DNA from 3 places in the Mesorhizobium sp. WSM4810 genome. Region 2 is predicted to be linked to each of the others. Evidence: predicted binding sites of a transcription regulator. Region 2 holds the regulator's gene; each other region holds the start of a gene.
The links. Region 2 encodes PhoB, which activates phosphate uptake and scavenging genes when phosphate is short. Its sites were predicted from a motif close to TGTCATNNANCTGTCAT; they were not measured.
Positions count from the first base shown of each region.

Region 1: a site for PhoB is predicted at 2,469-2,485, ahead of AC0L3O_RS31720 (ceramide glucosyltransferase). Genes of this name have one in related genera too.
Region 3: a site for PhoB is predicted at 2,017-2,033, ahead of AC0L3O_RS05545 (esterase-like activity of phytase family protein). Genes of this name have one in related genera too.

Region 1 is NZ_JBVVQV010000037.1:2,607-8,291, forward strand. It holds gene argF (ornithine carbamoyltransferase) at 1-583, shown strand, start outside; gene AC0L3O_RS31710 (Hsp33 family molecular chaperone) at 746-1,756, shown strand; gene apaG (Co2+/Mg2+ efflux protein ApaG) at 1,954-2,346, opposite strand; gene AC0L3O_RS31720 (ceramide glucosyltransferase) at 2,605-3,759, shown strand; gene AC0L3O_RS31725 (O-succinylhomoserine sulfhydrylase) at 3,806-4,996, opposite strand; SAM riboswitch at 5,071-5,148, opposite strand; gene AC0L3O_RS31730 (2'-deoxycytidine 5'-triphosphate deaminase) at 5,274-5,685, shown strand, end outside.
Region 2 is NZ_JBVVQV010000005.1:356,047-361,731, reverse strand. It holds gene xylF (D-xylose ABC transporter substrate-binding protein) at 1-609, opposite strand, end outside; gene AC0L3O_RS10885 (ROK family protein) at 874-2,121, shown strand; gene phoB (phosphate regulon transcriptional regulator PhoB) at 2,391-3,080, opposite strand; gene phoU (phosphate signaling complex protein PhoU) at 3,097-3,804, opposite strand; gene pstB (phosphate ABC transporter ATP-binding protein PstB) at 3,840-4,655, opposite strand; gene pstA (phosphate ABC transporter permease PstA) at 4,668-5,685, opposite strand, start outside.
Region 3 is NZ_JBVVQV010000003.1:89,836-95,520, forward strand. It holds gene AC0L3O_RS05545 (esterase-like activity of phytase family protein) at 1-1,957, opposite strand, end outside; gene AC0L3O_RS05550 (glycoside hydrolase family 25 protein) at 2,108-3,124, opposite strand; gene AC0L3O_RS05555 (hypothetical protein) at 3,344-3,592, opposite strand; gene AC0L3O_RS05560 (GFA family protein) at 3,714-4,112, opposite strand; gene AC0L3O_RS05565 (alpha/beta fold hydrolase) at 4,300-5,256, opposite strand; gene AC0L3O_RS05570 (SRPBCC family protein) at 5,283-5,685, opposite strand, start outside.

The DNA.
Region 1 (5,685 bases), on a different contig from region 2:
GCTGCTGGAGCTGACCGAGAACGCCACCGTCCCCGTCATCAACGGGTTGACCGACGATACCCATCCCTGCCAGCTGATGGCCGACATCATGACCTTCGAGGAGCATCGCGGCCCGGTCGCCGGCAAGACCATCGCCTGGACCGGCGACGGCAACAACGTGCTGCATTCGCTGCTGGAGGCCTCGGCGCGGTTCCGCTTCAACCTCAACGTCGCCGTGCCGGAAGGCAGCGAGCCGGCGCAGAAGCATGTCGACTGGTCGAGGGCGCATGGCGGCAAGTTGAACTTCACCCGCTCGCCCGAGGAGGCCGTCCACGAGGCCGACTGTGTCGTTACCGATTGCTGGGTGTCGATGGGCCAAGAGCACCGTGCTCGCGGCCACAATGTCTTCTCACCCTATCAGGTCAATGCGGCACTGATGGCGAAGGCAAAGCCCGACGCGTTGTTCATGCACTGCCTGCCGGCGCATCGCGGCGAGGAGGTCACCGACGAAGTCATCGACGGGCCGCATTCGGTGGTGTTCGACGAGGCCGAGAACCGGCTCCACGCCCAGAAGGCGGTTTTGGCTTGGTGCCTCGGCGCTTGATCCGGGCTGCCGTTATCCTGGTCACCGTGATCCGGGCCGCCTTGATCCCGGCCGCCTTGATCCGGGAGTGCGTGATGCCTATCTCAGGCGCATCACGCAAATCGAGCGCGTTTCGACGCATGCGCCCCGGAGGGCGGCATCGCCGCGCCCCGGAGCTTTGTCATGTTGGAAACCCGTCAATTGGCTGAACATCAACCCAAACTCGGCGAATTCGGCTACGCCGGCGACGATCATGTCGTGCCCTTCGAGGTCGGCCCGCTCGACGTGCGCGGCCGTACCGTCCAGCTCGGGCCGATGCTCGACGCGATCCTCGGCCGGCATGACTATCCCGAGCCGGTCGCCCGCCTTCTGGCGGAAGCTTGCGTGCTGACGGTGCTGCTCGGCACTTCGCTCAAATTCGAAGGCAAGTTCATCCTGCAGACCCGCACCGACGGGCCGGTCGACATGCTGGTGGCGGATTTTTCCACGCCGCATGCGCTGCGCGCCTATGCCCGCTTCGACGCTGACCGGCTGGAGGCACTGACGTCTGCCGGCGAGACCTCGCAGCGGACGCTGCTTGGCAGCGGTGTCCTGGCGCTGACCATCGACCAGGGCGCCCACACGCAGCGCTATCAGGGCATCGTCCAGCTCGACGGCGAGACGCTGGAGGAGGCCGCGCGCACCTATTTCCGGCAGTCGGAGCAGATCCCGACCGATCTCAGGCTTTCGGTGGCCAAGCTGTTGACGCCCGGCATCGGCGGTGCCCGCGAGCAATGGCGCGCCGGTGGCATCCTGGCACAGTTCCTGCCGCAATCGCCCGAACGCATGCGCGTGCCCGACCTTCCGGGTGGCGACGGCGATCCGCGCGAGGAGATCCATGATCCGGCCGACAATTCCTGGCAGGAACTGCTGGCGTTGCTTGGCACCATCGAGCCGACGGAACTGATCGACCCGACGATCGGCGCCGAGCGGTTGCTTTACCGGCTGTTCCACGAGCACGGCGTGCGCGTCTTCGGCGGCGTGCCGGTAGCCGACCAGTGCTCATGCTCCAGGGAGAAGATCCGCGGCATTCTCGGAGGCTTCTCCGCCGACGAGATCAGGGACAGCACCGAGGATGGCGGCATTCACGTCGCCTGCGAATTCTGCTCAAAGCAATATGACTTCGACCCGGCGGAATTTGCTGCGGCTCAATAGAATTGAAATCACCGACGAAGCGTTGGCGCTGCCCCTCACCCTTACCCTCTCCCCGTGAAGAACGGGGAGAGGGGGCGCCAGCGTTGCGACAGGTTGTCCAGTTGATAGATGGGTTCCCTTTTACCCGTTCACTATACGGGGAGAAGGTGCCGGCAGGCGGATGAGGGGCAGCACGACCTTCCGGCCATCTATCTCTCTCAGTTCACCGTCCGCCGCGTGCCCGGCAGGTCGAGCGAAAAGGCGGGGATGGCGACGTCGAACGTCTCACCCCGCTTATTGCGCATCGTGTAGTGGCCGACCATGATGCCGGATGGCGTCGAGAGTGGGCAGCCAGACGTATACTGATAACTATCGCCGGGATTGAGTTCAGGCTGGTCGCCGACAACGCCGGCGCCGCGCACCTCCTCGACCCGGCCGGTGCCGTCGGTGATCTGCCAGTAGCGCGACAGAAGCTGCACGAATTCATCCGACTGGTTGTCGATGGTCACCTGGTAGCCCCAGACATAGCGGTTCTCCGACGGGTCGGAGCGATCTTCCAGATAGAACGGCCTGACCTGCACTTCGATGTCGCGCGTGACGGCGCTGTACATAAATCACTCCACACTATGCAGACGGAACATTCGACCCTCTCCGCAGTTCGGTCAACGGGGTGCGTCCCCTCGGTGTCTGCCATCGTTGCCCGAATTTGTTAAGCGCAGGTGCCGAAAAACAATGTCATTTAAGTGACACGTGACAATGATGGTGTGCAGGGCCGGGGATGGTGTGCAGGGCCGGGCGACTCAGCATTCTGTCGAACTGTTGAAAACGGCTTTCATGCGGCCGGTTTTTTCTGGAGCGACCAGATATTGATGGAATTGACAGTCACAGCCGCCTTGCTTTCCATAGCTCTGCTTGTTGTCAATCTCGCCAGCATCCTGCTCGCTTCGTTGAAGCTGAAGCGGCCTGGCAGGATCACGCCGCCAGCCGCCAAGGCGCCGCCGGTGTCGATCGTCGTGCCGTCGCGCGGCGTCGAGCCGTTTACCGAGGAGACGCTCGAGCGCGCCTTCTCTCTCGACTGGCCGCACTATGAGCTCATCTTCTGCGTCGCCCATGCCGATGACCCGGTGGTCGGGCCGATCACCGATGCGATCGCCCGCTTTCCGGCCGTGCCGGCCCGGCTGCTGGTCGGCGACGACCGCATCAGCGGCAATCCGAAACTCAACAATTGCGTGAAGGCCTGGGAGGCCGCGCGCCACCACTGGGTCATCCTTGCCGATTCCAACGTCTTGATGCCGAGGGACTATGTCCAGCATCTGATGACGGCATGGCGGCAGGACACCGGCCTCGTCTGCTCGACGCCGATCGGCTCGCGGCCGGACGGGTTCTGGGCGGAGGTCGAATGCGCTTTCCTCAACACGCTGCAGGCGCGCTGGCAATATACCGGCGAGGCGCTCGGCCTCGGTTTCGCCCAGGGCAAGAGCATGCTGTGGAACAAGCCATTGCTCGACGCCAATGGCGGCATCCGTGCGCTTGCCGCCGAGATTGCCGAGGATGCCGCCGCGACCAAGCTGGTCAACGGGCTCGGACTGCGCGTCAATCTCGTTGCCGCGCCCTTCGAACAGCCGCTCGGCTTGCGCACATTTGGCGAAATCTGGTCGCGCCAGGCCCGCTGGGCACGCCTGCGTCGCGTCACCTTCCCACTGTTTTTCGCGCCCGAGATCCTGATCGGAGCGGCGCCGCCGCTGGTGCTTGCGCTGGTTGCGGCAGCAGGCGCCGGTTTCAGCCTGCCGGCTACCGCCATCGCCGTGCTGATAGTCGCCTATCTGCCGGAATGCGCTCTCGCCTCGGCCAAGGGCTGGCACCTGTCGCTGCGCATGATCCCGGCGATGGTTGCGCGGGACGTGATGCTTCCCGCCATCTGGGTGCGCGGCTGGCTCAGCGGTGCCGTCGACTGGCGCGGCAACACGATGACCATCCAAACCAGCGCCGTTGCGGAATTGGAAGAGACGCCGTCGGGCGCCTGACGGCGCCTGCTTTGCAGATCAGAGCGCAGCAGTTCGGCGCGTATCCCTACCTGGCGGCTTTCAAGGCCTGCTCGATGTCTTCGAGCAGGTCGTCAGTGTCCTCCAGTCCGACGGACAGCCTGAGCGTGCCTGGCCCGATGCCAAGTTCGGCCCGCGCCTCGTCGCTCAGATTCTTGTGTGTCGTCGTCGCCGGATGGGTGATCAGGCTCTTGGCGTCACCGAGATTGTTGGAGATCAGTACGACATCGAGCGCGTTCTGGAAGGCGAAGGCCGCCTGCTTGCCTCCCTTGACGTCGAGGCAGATCAGCGTCGAGCCGCCCGACATCTGCTTCTTGACGATCGCCGCCTGCGGGTGATCGGCGCGGCCGGGATAGATGACACGGACAATTTCCGATCGCTCGGCGAGGAAGTCCGCGATCCGGCCGGCACTTTCCGTCTGCTGGCGCACGCGCAGCGGCAGCGTCTCCAGGCCCTTCAGCAGCGTCCAGGCATTGAAGGGCGAGAGGCTGGGACCGGTGTGGCGGAAGTAGTCGTGCAAATTCTCGTCGATCCACTTCTTGTCCGACAGGATGATGCCGCCGAGGCAGCGCCCCTGGCCGTCGATGTGCTTGGTCGCCGAATAGACGACGATATGGGCGCCGAGTTGCAACGGCTTCTGCTGCAAGGGCGTGGCAAAGACGTTGTCGACGATCAGCCGCGCGCCGATCGAATCGGCAAGCGAGGCTACGGCTGCGATGTCGACGACCTCCAGCGTTGGATTGGTCGGGCTTTCAAGGAAGAACAACTTGGTGTTGGGCCTGACCGCCTTTTCCCAATTGGCGATGTCGGTGCCGTCGACCAGCGTCGCCTCGATGCCGTATTTCGGCGCCAGCGTCTCGACCACCCAGCGACAGGAGCCGAACAGCGCGCGCGCCGCCACGATGTGGTCGCCGGCCCGGGCACTGCACAGCAACGCCGCCGTCACCGCCGCCATGCCGGATGCGGTGGCGCGGGCATCTTCGGCACCTTCCAGCGCACACATGCGCTTCTCGAGCATGTCGACCGTCGGATTGGCATAGCGCGAATAGATGAAGCCCGGTTCCTCGCCCTTGAAGCGGGCTTCCGCCGCTTGCGCCGTGTCGTAGACATAGCCTTGCGTGAGATACATCGCCTCGGAGGTTTCGCCGAAGCCGGAACGCAGCGTTCCTGCATGCACGAGGGCGGTCTGAGGCTTCCAGTTGCGCGTTTTGCTCGTCATCACCTTGTTCCAAACACAAAAAAATGGTCCAAACACAAAAAAACCGGCCGCGAAAGTCGCAACCGGTCGTACGGCCTTTCGGCCCGACGGTCCTTTAGCGACTTGTTTAACGTGGCTGCAAGCCGACCGGCCAAATCACCACGGGATAACGATCCTTTAGACCTGCGCAGCGCTTGCGTCAATTGCCGGCATGATTAAGAGGTTTGTACCAGCGGGTTCCACGGCAAGAACCTGCGACAAGACGAGACCACGCCCGGCCTTCGAGCGGAGCCAGACTTTGCGGCAGACAGGCATTCTTCCGGATCAGGATATTTCCGCGCTGTACCAGTCGGGCGCGCTGAAGTCGCCGCGCGCGCTCGACGCCGACCAGGTCCAGCCGGCCAGCCTGGACCTCAGGCTTGGCGACAAGGCCTGGCGGGTGCGCGCCTCCTTCCTGCCCGGCCCCAACCACAGGGTTGCTGAAAAACTCGACCGCCTGAAGCTGCACGAAATCAATCTCACCGATGGTGCGGTGCTGGAGACAGGCTGCGTCTATATCGTGCCGCTGCTCGAGAGCCTGGCGCTTCCGGCAAACATTTCCGCCTCGGCCAACCCAAAAAGCTCGACCGGGCGGCTCGACATCTTCACCCGCGTGATGACCGATCGCGGCCACGAGTTCGACAAGATCGCTGCCGGCTACAACGGCCCGC
Region 2 (5,685 bases):
CTGTTCCATGTTCTTCTGGGCGTTGGCGGGAAGCCAGCCGTCCGTATAAGCCTCGCCGACATTCTTGATCTTGCCGCTGTCGATGGCATCCTTGAGCACTTCCATGGAACCGGCGAACAGGAAATCGGCATTAGGGTCGGCGCCCGAGCCCTTGATGAAGACGTAATTGCCTTCCGGCGCCACCTTGAACACTTCGCGGGCCTGCATGCGGCCGACTTCCTGGTTGTCGAAGGTCAGATAGAAGACGTCCTTGTTCTCGATCAGCCGGTCATAGCCGACGACCGGAATGCCTTCGTCCAGCGCCTTCTGCACCGCCGGACCGATGGCCGAGGCATCCTGCGCAAGGATGATCAGCGCGTTGGCGCCCTGCGAGATCAGGCTTTCGACGTCGGTCAGCTGCTTGCCTGGATTGGACTGTGCGTCAGCGGAGATATATTTGTCGCCGTCGGCCTCGATCGCCGCCTTCATGGCGGCTTCGTCGGTCTTCCAACGCTCTTCCTGGAAGTTCGACCACGAAACGCCAATGACCTTGTCCTTGGCCTGCGCGGCCGACGCGAGCGTCAGCGACATGGCGACCCCCGCCAGAATGGCGGCTGCGAATCTCTTCATGATATTCCTCCCTGCGCCGCGTAGGGCGCGACCAACTGGCCCGAAGGCCGGCACAAAGGCTCTATTTTTTCGAGCCTCGAAAAAATACTGGTCCAACGCCGAAGCACTGTCAACACCAATTCTGATGGATTTTGACGTCCTGTCGGGCTTTTTTTCGAGGCTCGGAATAAATAATGACAGCCCCTTCTGCTTCTGCCAGTATTTGTCCGGCATACCGACGGCTTCCGATTCATGAGCGGCCGCGGCAATGAGGAGGAAAAAAAAATGTCGGTGGGAATCCGTCATGACGATCTGCGCCGGCGCAACCGGGCGATGGTGATTTCGGCCGTGCGCCGGGCAGGCCAGCCGTCGCGGACCGAGATCGCCGCGACCACCGGCCTCAGCCATTCGACCATATCGGCGATCTCTGCCGACCTGATCCAGGAAGGCATCCTGGCCGAGAGCAAGGCGAGCGAGACGGTTTCGTTGAAACGCGGCCGGCCGCAGGTCGGCCTCAGCCTCAATCCGCAAGCCGCTGCGGTGTTGGCCGTCGTGTTGTCGCTGAATTTCCTGTCGGTCGCCGTCATCAATTATGCCGGGCAAGTGGTCGCCGAGGAACAGCGCCGGCTGGACACGCTGACCATGTCGCGTGACGCGCTGATCGACGAATGTGTCGCCATCGTCCGGCGCCGGCTCGAAGATCCCGACCTCGATGTCCAAAGCGTCGCCCGCATCGCGCTGGCGATCCAGGGCATCACCGATTCCCACGCGCGCGCCATGTTGTGGTCGCCGATCACGCCGCAGACGAACATCGCCTTCGCCGACATTCTGGAACGCGAGTTCGGCATCCCTGCCATCATGGAGAACGACTGCAACATGATGGCCGTGGCGCTGCGCTGGCGCCACCCGGATCGCTACCGCGACGATTTCATCGCCATCCTGCTCTCGCACGGCATCGGTATGGGGCTGGTGCTGAAGGGCGAGCTGTTCACCGGCACCCACTCCTCAGGCGGCGAATTCGGCCACATGATCCATCGGCCGGGCGGCGCGCTTTGCCGCTGCGGGCGGCGCGGCTGCGTCGAGGCTTATGCCGGCAACTACGCCATCTGGCGCAACGCAAGGCTGTTGAGCGAGAACGCCGAGCCGGTCGCCGATGTCAGCGACGCCGACATGCGGGCCTTGGCGGCCCGGGCGCGCGAGATGGACGGACCGGAGCGCGAAGCCTACCGCAAGGCCGGCGAGGCGCTCGGCTTCGGGCTCGGCAGCCTGTTTGCGCTGATCGATCCGGCGCCGGTGGCCATGGTCGGCGCCAGCGCTGCCGCCTTCGACCTGATCGAGCCGGCCCTGCGCGAGGCCATCGCCCAGACCGCCGGCGGCCAGCATTCGGGTTCGATTTCCTTCGACACCGAGCCGAACGAGCTGCCGCTGATCCGCGAAGGTTGCGCCATGCGGGCGCTAAGCTTCGTCGACCAGGAGATTTTCGCGCCGAGCATCCAGGCACGAGCCGGCTCGGTCGGAAAGAACGTGGCTTGAAGGATTCCCGGGTCGCGACTTGGGGTGTGTTGAGATTCAGGTCAGGCCGAGTCGAGAATGGTGGGTTCCGAGAACCGGAGCGGAGCGTACTTTTGGGTACGTGAGCCCGCGCATGACCCCGAAATCGAGATCGATTTCGGAAAGGTCGTGCGCAAAATCAAAGTTCTACAGCGTCCTTTGCGTGCCCAACAGGGCGCGCGGCGCTGTAGGTAAGCGCAGGAAGCCGCCGTTCGCAGGCCGGCATCACCTGAATATCAGCACATCCCTAGCTAGTCTTCCCTGATCGCATAGCCGGCGCCGCGGATGGTGCGGATGACATCGGGCATGCGACCATTGTTGACCGCCTTGCGCAACCGGCCGACATGGACGTCCACCGTGCGCTCGTCGATGTAGATCGTCTCGCCCCAGACATTGTCGAGCAACTGACTGCGCGAGAAGACCCGGCCCGGGTGGCGCATCATGAATTCGAGCAGCCGGAATTCGGTCGGCCCGAGCCGGATCTCGCTCTTCTTGCGATAGACCCGGTGCGATTCACGATCGAGCATGATGTCGCCGACCTTGAGCACGCTGGACAGCACTTCCGGCTTGGCGCGGCGCAGCAGCGCCTTGACCCTGGCCATGAATTCCGGTGTCGAGAACGGCTTGACCAGATAGTCGTCGGCTCCGGTCGAAAGGCCGCGCACCCGGTCGCTCTCCTCGCCGCGCGCGGTCAGCATGATGATCGGCAGCCGCTCGGTTTCGGGGCGCACCCGAAGGCGCCGGCAAAGCTCGATGCCGGAAACCGCCGGCACCATCCAGTCGAGCACCAAAAGATCGGGCACGTTTTCCTGCAGCCGGATTTCGGCCTCGTCGCCGCGCGTCACCACCTCGACCTGATAGCCTTCGGATTCAAGATTGTAACGGAGGAGGACGCCCAGCGGCTCTTCATCCTCCACCACCATGATGCGCGGCGCGATCATCGGCCGGTCACTCCTGTCATGTCGCCGGCGCCGACATCGTCGTTTCGTCGAGCTTCGGGCGATCCGCCGGCAATTGCTGCCCGGTCACGACAAAGTAGGCGTTTTCGGCGATGTTGGTGACGTGATCGCCGATACGCTCGAGATTCTTGGCGCAGAACAGAAGGTGCGTGCAGGCGGTGATGTTGCGCGGATCCTCCATCATGTAGGTCAGGAGCTCGCGAAAAACCGCCGTGTATTTCACGTCGATCTTCTGGTCGTCGGCGCGCAGTTCCTTCAACGCGCCGGCATCGCGCGACACATAGTGCTCGACCACGCCGCGCAGCTGCACAAGAACGAGGTCCGCCATCGCGTCGATACCGTGCGACAGATTACGCGGCGTCGCGCTCTGCCCGACTGCGCTGACCCGCTTGGCTATGTTCTTGGCCAGATCGCCGATGCGCTCGAGATCGCCCGCCATGCGGATTGCGCCAACCACGGCGCGCAGATCCTGCGCCATCGGCTGCCGCTTGGCGATCAGCGTGATGGCGCTGTCATCGAGTTCGCGCTGCCGCGCATCCATGATGGCGTCGTCCGAGACGACGCGCTGCGCCATCGCATTGTCCGACGCAAGCAACGCGCGGATCGAGGCCGCGACCATTGCGGCGGCGAGCTCGTCCATGTCGCGGATCAGCCGGTCGATGTGCTCCAGTTCCTCGTCGAAAGATGCGACGGTGTGTTCACCCATGGTGCTGTCCTCGTGTTCGAAATTCGCCGGACCGCTCAGCCGAACCGGCCGGTGATGTAGTCCTGGGTGCGCTTGTCGTCGGGGTTGGTGAACATCTTGTCGGTCGCGCCCTCCTCGACCAGATAGCCGAGATGGAACATCGCCGTGCGTTGCGACACGCGCGCCGCCTGCTGCATCGAATGGGTGACGATGACGATCGTATAGTTCTGGCGCAGTTCGTCGATCAGTTCCTCGACGCGGGCGGTGGCGATCGGATCGAGCGCCGAACAGGGCTCGTCCATCAGGATCACTTCCGGCGACACCGCGATGGCGCGCGCGATGCACAGGCGCTGCTGCTGTCCGCCGGACAGTCCGGTACCCGACTCGAGCAGGCGATCCTTGACCTCGTTGAACAGGCCGGCCTTCTTCAGGCTCGATTCGACGATGCCGTCCAACTCGGCCTTGCTCCTGGCCAGGCCGTGGATGCGCGGACCGTAGGCGACGTTTTCGTAGATCGACTTCGGAAACGGATTCGGCTTCTGGAATACCATGCCGACGCGAGCTCGCAGCTCGACGACATCGATTTTCGGATCGTAGACGTCCTCGCCGTCGAGCGTGATCTTGCCGCTCACCCGCGCGATATCGATGGTGTCGTTCATTCGGTTCAGGCAACGCAGGAACGTCGACTTGCCGCAGCCCGATGGCCCGATCAACGCCGTCACCTGATGCTCGCGGACATCGAGATCGACGTCGAACAGAGCTCGCTTCTCGCCGTAGTGAACAGAGACCTTTTCGCCCTTCATCTTGATCGAAGGGGCGTTGGTTGCGCTGCTCAGTTTCTGCTCGACGCCGGCTTCCGTCATGATGTTCATATCCTCTACTCCTTACCAGCGCCGCTCGAAGCGCCTGCGCAGTATCACCGCGATGGCGTTCATGATGACCAAAAACACCAGCAAAATCAAAATCGCCGCCGAAGTCTTCTGCTGGAACCCCGCTTCCGGGAAATCCGCCCACATGAAAATCTGCACCGGCAGGATCGTCGCGGGATCGGTGAAGCCGCCGGGAATGTCGACGATGAAGGCGACCATGCCGATCATCAGCAACGGCGCGGTTTCGCCGAGCGCATGCGCCATTCCGAGGATGGTGCCGGTCATGATGCCCGGCATCGCCAGTGGCAGGACGTGATGGAATACGGTCTGGACCTTGGACGCTCCGATGCCAAGCGCCGCCTCGCGGATCGAAGGCGGCACGGCGCGCAGCGAAGCGCGCGAGGCGATAATGATGATCGGCAGGGTCATCAGCGCCAGCACCATGCCGCCGACCACCGGGGCTGAGCGCGGCATGCCGAAGAAATTCAGGAATACGGCAAGTCCAAGCAGGCCGAAGACGATCGAAGGCACCGCCGCCAGATTGTTGATATTCACTTCGATCATCGTCGTCAGCCGGTTCTTGGGCGCAAATTCCTCAAGATAGATCGCCGCTGAAACGCCGATCGGGAAGGCGATTGCGAGGGTTACGATCATGGTCAGGAACGATCCGACGACCGCGCCCCAGACACCAGCCAATTCCGGCTCGCGGCTTGCGCCGGTGAAGAAGAAGATCGAGTTGAACCGGCTTTCGATCAGGCCGGCGCTCTTCAGCGTGTCGAGCCAGACGATCACCTTGTCCGAAATCTTTCGCGATGCTTCCGGCGTCTCGATGACGCGCAGGAATGCCTGGCCGCTCGCGGCGGGCGCCGTGCTGTCCAGCGCCTCGATCACCGTGCCTTTTGCGATCACCGTGCCGTTGGCCGCAGACGACAGCGAGGTCAGCTTGACCGTGCCGCCATTGAACGCGACCAGCAGCGACGACGCGCCGCTCGTCAGCGTAAACATGCCGTTTTCGCCCTCGGTCGCACCATGG
Region 3 (5,685 bases), on a different contig from region 2:
CCACCGAATAGATGCGCTTCACCTTGGCCAGATCGCCGATCTGGTTGTCGCGTTCGAGGATGTAGAGCTTGCCGTCATGCGTGGTGATCTCCGACAGGCCCATCCAGCCAGCTTCGGTCGCTTCGAGCGGGTAGCGCACCGCCGACCATTCCTTGGCCTTGGGCTTGTAGGCCAAGAGCTTGACCTGGCCCTTGGGGTCGTCGGCCCATTCGCGCTGGACGGCCATCACCAGCGTCAGGTCGTCGCCTTCGCCGACCGCGGTGATGCCTTCGAGACCGAAGCGGCTCTGGTGGGCGAGCAGTTCCATCGGGAAGCCGATTTCCTGCTTGATCTCGCCCTTGTCGTCGACGCGCAGGATGGCGTGCGGGACGAGCTTTGCCGGATCGCCTTCATTGGCCAGCCAGAAGCCGCCTTCACCGTCGGCGACAAGACCCTCGATGTCGAGCTTCTGTGCAGGATGGCCATCACGCGTGACGATGGTCTTGCCGGTGATCAGCGCCGGCGTCTGGGTGGCATCGATCTCGAAGATCGAGGGCGCGTTGGCGTAGAAAGAGTCCGAGGCAGCGAACAGCTTGCCGGCAGCGTCGCTGGCCGCGAGCGCCGAAAGCGCGCCCCAGCCGAGCGGCGTGCCGTCTGCCATGGGCTTTGCCGTGATCATCGGGTAAGTGGCGGGGCCTTCGGAGCGCTCGTAGATCATCACGTGCGAGCGGGCGAGCCCGTCCTCGACCAGGTCTGCCTCGTTGGCGGTGACCAGGAGATTGCGCGACGGGATCGCGACCAGGCCTTCGGGGCCGATGCCGGACGGCAGGATCTGGACAAACCCTGGCTCCGCACCCGTGTCCTTGTAGACGCCGACAACGGAGCCACGCTCCGAAGCGACGAAAAGCAGCCTGTCCTCGCCGAACGTGCCGGTCTCAAGACCTTCCGGCTCGACGCCCTTCTTGTTGCGGTCGTCGGGATAATGGCCGGCTTTGGCGACCTGGTACTCGAAGGACGAACCGGATTCGTAGAGGACCTCGCCCTCCTTGCTGAAGATCGTGAAGCCGCGCGAGCCGCCCTTGTAGTCGCCTTCGTTGGCAACGACGAAGCGGTCATTGTCGAGCCATTTCACGGCGTCGGGCTCGCGCGCGACGTTTTCGATCTTGCCATCAAACGACAAGGCACCGTTCTTCCTGGTGTCGATCTTGTCCAGAGTGGCGGAGCCTGCGGAAAAGTGCGTGACGATCGCGCCGGTTTCGGCGTTGACGATGGCGATGTGGTTGTTTTCCTGCAGCGTGACTGCTATCTCGCCGGCCTCGTTGAAGGCGACGAATTCCGGCTCGGGATCTTCCCCAGCGACTTCGGCAATGCCCGCCAGGTTGACGGTCTTCAACGTCGCGCAATCAGGCTGGCCTTCGGCAAGCGTGAATATCTTAAGGTCGCCGGCCGGCATCTGCGGAATTTCTCCGTCGTTCAGATCCTCGTCGCGCTCGTTCTCGATGGCGATGGCCAAAAACTTGCCGTCCTTGCTGAACGCCAGCGAGTCCGGCTGGCCGCCGAGGTCGCAGGTGCTTTCGATCGCCTTGGAGGCAAGATCGATAACTCTGAGGTTGCCCGAAGGCCTGGCTTTGCTTTCCGACGTGTTGACGCCGGCCAGCACCTTGCCGCCGATGACCACAACCGAGGTCGGCTCGCCGTCGATCTTGACGATACCGCCGGCCTTGGGCGCCTTGGGATCGGCGATGTCGATGAAGCCGACCGCACCGAGCGGGCTATCGGAATAAACCAGCGTCATGCCGTCTTCGCTCGCCGTGATGATCTCGGACGAAGTCGGCGTGGTGTTCTCGACATCCGCCGGGAGGTTTCCGGCGACTGCGAAGCTCGCGACCCGGTTGAACATCATGTCGGCATGGGCCGGCAGCGAAAACGAGGCAGCAAGCGCTGCCGTCAGGACGAAAAGCGCGGAATGGCGGGGCACGGGTGGCGTCTCCTGTTCGAATGGAAGCCACCTGATTGGGGGAACGACATTTCAAAGCGATGACGGATCGATGACACTTCCGCGACAGGCGGTCAGGTCCGTCGATATTCACCTCATGCTGGTCTGCAAATGGGCGCTTTCGTCGGCCGCCTACTCCGCCTCGGCCACCATCTGCCGCCCGCCAGCCCAGTTCCGCCAGGCTCTCTCGTCGCCGTGGAAGACGTTGAGGTCGATGCGGCCCCTCACCCCATGCGACAGGCCGGAGCCGGAATACTGCCAGAACACCCATTTGCGGCCGGGATAGACCTTTGCCGGGTGCTGTGCCACCGCGCGCAGCCAGAATGGATAGTCCAGAAATGCGCCTCTGAGATTGTCGCGGTAGAAATCAGGCGCGGTGTAGATGATGGGCCGCTGGCCGTAGTGGCGCTCGAGCTTGTCCATGAAGACCTGCATCTTCTCCAGCACCTTTTGCCGCGACGGCCGCCGCTTGCAGCTGGATTCGCCGTTCCACTCGACATCGATCACCGGCGGCAAGGCGCCCTCGACCCTCGGCACGTTGCGGATGAACCAGTCAGCCTGCTCACCAGCGGTGCGGCACCAGTAGAAGAAGTGATAGGCGCCGCGCTTGAGGCCGGCGGCGTCGGCATTGCGCCAGTTCTTCCTGAACATCGGGTCGAGGTGATCGCCGCCGTCGGTCGCCTTGATGTAGGCGAAGTTCGCGCCCTGCGCGCGCAGCTTCGCCCAGTTCACGTTGCCTTGCCAGCGCGAGACGTCGACGCCGTGAACGGCGAGGTGTCTGGGCGATGCCCTGCCGAAATTGATCGGCTTGGCGTCACGGAACCGATAGCGCTGGACCGGCTCGGCAAGGATCGGTGCTGCCCGTGCCAGCCGCTTCGGCGCCACCAGGGCAATCGGCTCGAGGGGTGGCTCGATGCTTTCGGCAGGCTCCGGAGTGGCCATCGCCACAGTCTGCTCCGTCGCCTCCTCCGGCGCGAAGTCGGGTTCGACATCGGCAGCGCCGACCGACGCCACCGGCGCGGGCGGCCGCACAACCGAACTGGTCGTCTCGCTGGACGGCACTTGCAGCGCGTCGACGCCGGACGTGGACGTGCAGCCGGCAAGGCAAAGTGACGCGATCGAGAAGATGACGACGCCTGATAACCGCATCTGGACCTGTACGCAGAACACAACAGACCGAGGGCAAGACAACGCCGCCGGACAAACCAGTCCGGATTACTAACAAGAAATTACCAACAAAGTTTGAATCAAATTGTTAGGGCAGAGGGGCTGGGCAAGGCGCTCGCTCTATCACCGTAGCGGTGAGAGCCTGGAAACGCCGCAGGACCGAAGGCGCGCGAAGGATCGCCGACGCCTGCAGGCCGCTGCTTAGCCGCACAACCATAGCTTGTGGCAGCTCTCGGCTACCATATGAGCGGGCGGGACGGAGCGGTCGGTGCCAAGGCGATCGGAGTTTGGGCGATCGGTGACGGGATTGACAGACGCATCGTCATCCCGGCGAACCTTTTCTTCAAGCAGCGAGCGAAGCTCGGCCGGCTGCACGCGGTCACGCTCCATCACCAGCTTGACCATCGGATCGCTCAAAAGCTCATCCAGGGTGTTAATTCTGTCATTCATCCGTCGCCTCCTTCGACTGCCGACCCGCAGGCAATAGATAGGCGGCAATGATGGCTCGCCAATGACGCTTTGCCGACTATCTCGTGTCCCGGACGAAAAAAATTTGGGCACGCCCTGCGCCTCAGTTGGGCGGGGGGGCGCCTTCATATTGCGGCAGTTCGTCGTCGAGTTGCACCCAGGGCTGCTTCGAGGCGGTCCAGATATGCATCTGCGGTTTGAACATGGAAGGATCGTCGAGCGAGCCGGAGGTGATGCCGATGATGCCGGCGGAGTCGCGCCGGGAAAACATCGTCGTGCCGCAGCCCGGGCAGAAGCCGCGCTTGAGATCGGGCGAGGAATTCACCGTCGCCACCGGCCCGTCAATGGTCACATCGTCGATACGGAACAGCACGCGGGCGTTGAAGGCCGCGCCCAGCGCCTTCTGGCAAAGCCGGCAATGGCAGACGCGCTCGTTGATCGGCGCGGCCTCAGTGCGGTAGCGCACTGCCCCGCACAGGCAGCCACCCTGATATTTCGCCATTGCCTTAGCCCGTCTTTCTGAAGATTGGCAGGAAGGTAGCTGCCGGGATAGGAGCGTCAATTGAAAAGCTTTGATGGCGCCATCTGTTGGCGTGATGCGGCAGGCCGAATGTACGATCAGGCGCGATGCGCAACGAGCGTCGCCGGCCATCTCGCGGGAGGACGGCCGGCAGGCAGTTGTCAGGCGGTCAGTGCGTTTCTCTGACGATCTCGTCCCAGGTCTTGACGTTGGTCTCGCCATTGAGGAAGGGCAGTGCGGCGGCCACCAGTTCCGGCGCGAAAAACACGTCGTAGTGGGTGCGGTTCGGCAGGATGGCCAAGCGGTTCTGCGACAGGTTCTCGCGCATCCAGCCGGCGTCCTTCAGGCCGCCGCCGAGCATCTGATAGAACTTGATCTCATGCTCGGGCCGGTACATGTCGCTGTCGCCAAATATCAGCATGACCGGCATCTTCAGCTTCGCCACGTCGGCGGAGTAGTCGTAGTCCTTGCGCATATGGGTGCCCAGCTGGTCGAGCAGTTTTGGAAAATCCTGCGGGTGCGGCGTGACCGCCACGTAGGATTTGTACATCGGCGTGTCCTTCATCATGTCGGCCATCGCCGCGCCGACCTGCGCCTGCTGAGTACGCATGTCGGCATAGAAGCCGTCCGAGGCATAGCCGGTCGAGACCAGCACCAGCCGGCGCACTGTCTCGGGATGCTGGACGGCCATGCGGAAGGCGACGCCGCCGCCCAGCGAGTAACCCATGACGTCGACTTTGTCGTAGCCGAGCGCCTTGACGATCGCCGCCATGTCGTCACCCATCGCCTCAAGGCTCAACGGCCGATCGCCGAGCGCGGTGCGGCCGTGACCATGCAGGTCGACGCCGATGACGGTGCGGCTTTCGGCAAGCTTCGGCAGGATCGGCGCGAACATATCTGTGGTGCCGAGACCACCATGCAGCAGAAGCAGCGGCTCGCCCCGGCCATAGACGGCGTAATAATAATTCAGGCCGTTGATCGGCAGCAGGCCGGATTTCGCCGGCTTCGGCATGGCTTTCGTTTCTCTGGTCATGGACGGCTTTACGTCCTCGGCATTGCTGGCGCCCGGCGCGGCGAAGAGCGCCGCGGCCGAGGCGAAAATGGCGAAAAACATCGATCTGGACATGTCGGTCTCCTTGCGTCCCGCCGATATCAAAGCCGCTTGGCGACTTCTTCGAGCTGGTCGGCGCACTGGCCCCAGCCCTCGTGAAAGCCCATCTTCTCGTGCTCTTCGCGGTCAGTGACCGACCAATGCGCAACCCGGGCGATGTAGCGGGTCTTGCCCTCGCCCTCATCCTCAAAGGTCAGCACGACCGTCATGAACGGCTTTTCGGACGGCTCCCAGGCCTTTGTGTAGGCGTCGGTGAGAACGATCTTCTTGCCCGGCACGACTTCGAGGAAGACCCCGGGGTTCGGGAATTCGTTGCCGTCGGGTCCGGCCATGACGACCAGGCTTGAGCCGCCGGTGCGCACGTCCATTTCGGCGCGCGGCGTCGTCCAGGGCTTTGGCGCGAACCATTGCGTCACGAGCTTCGGCTCGGTCCAGCAGCGATAG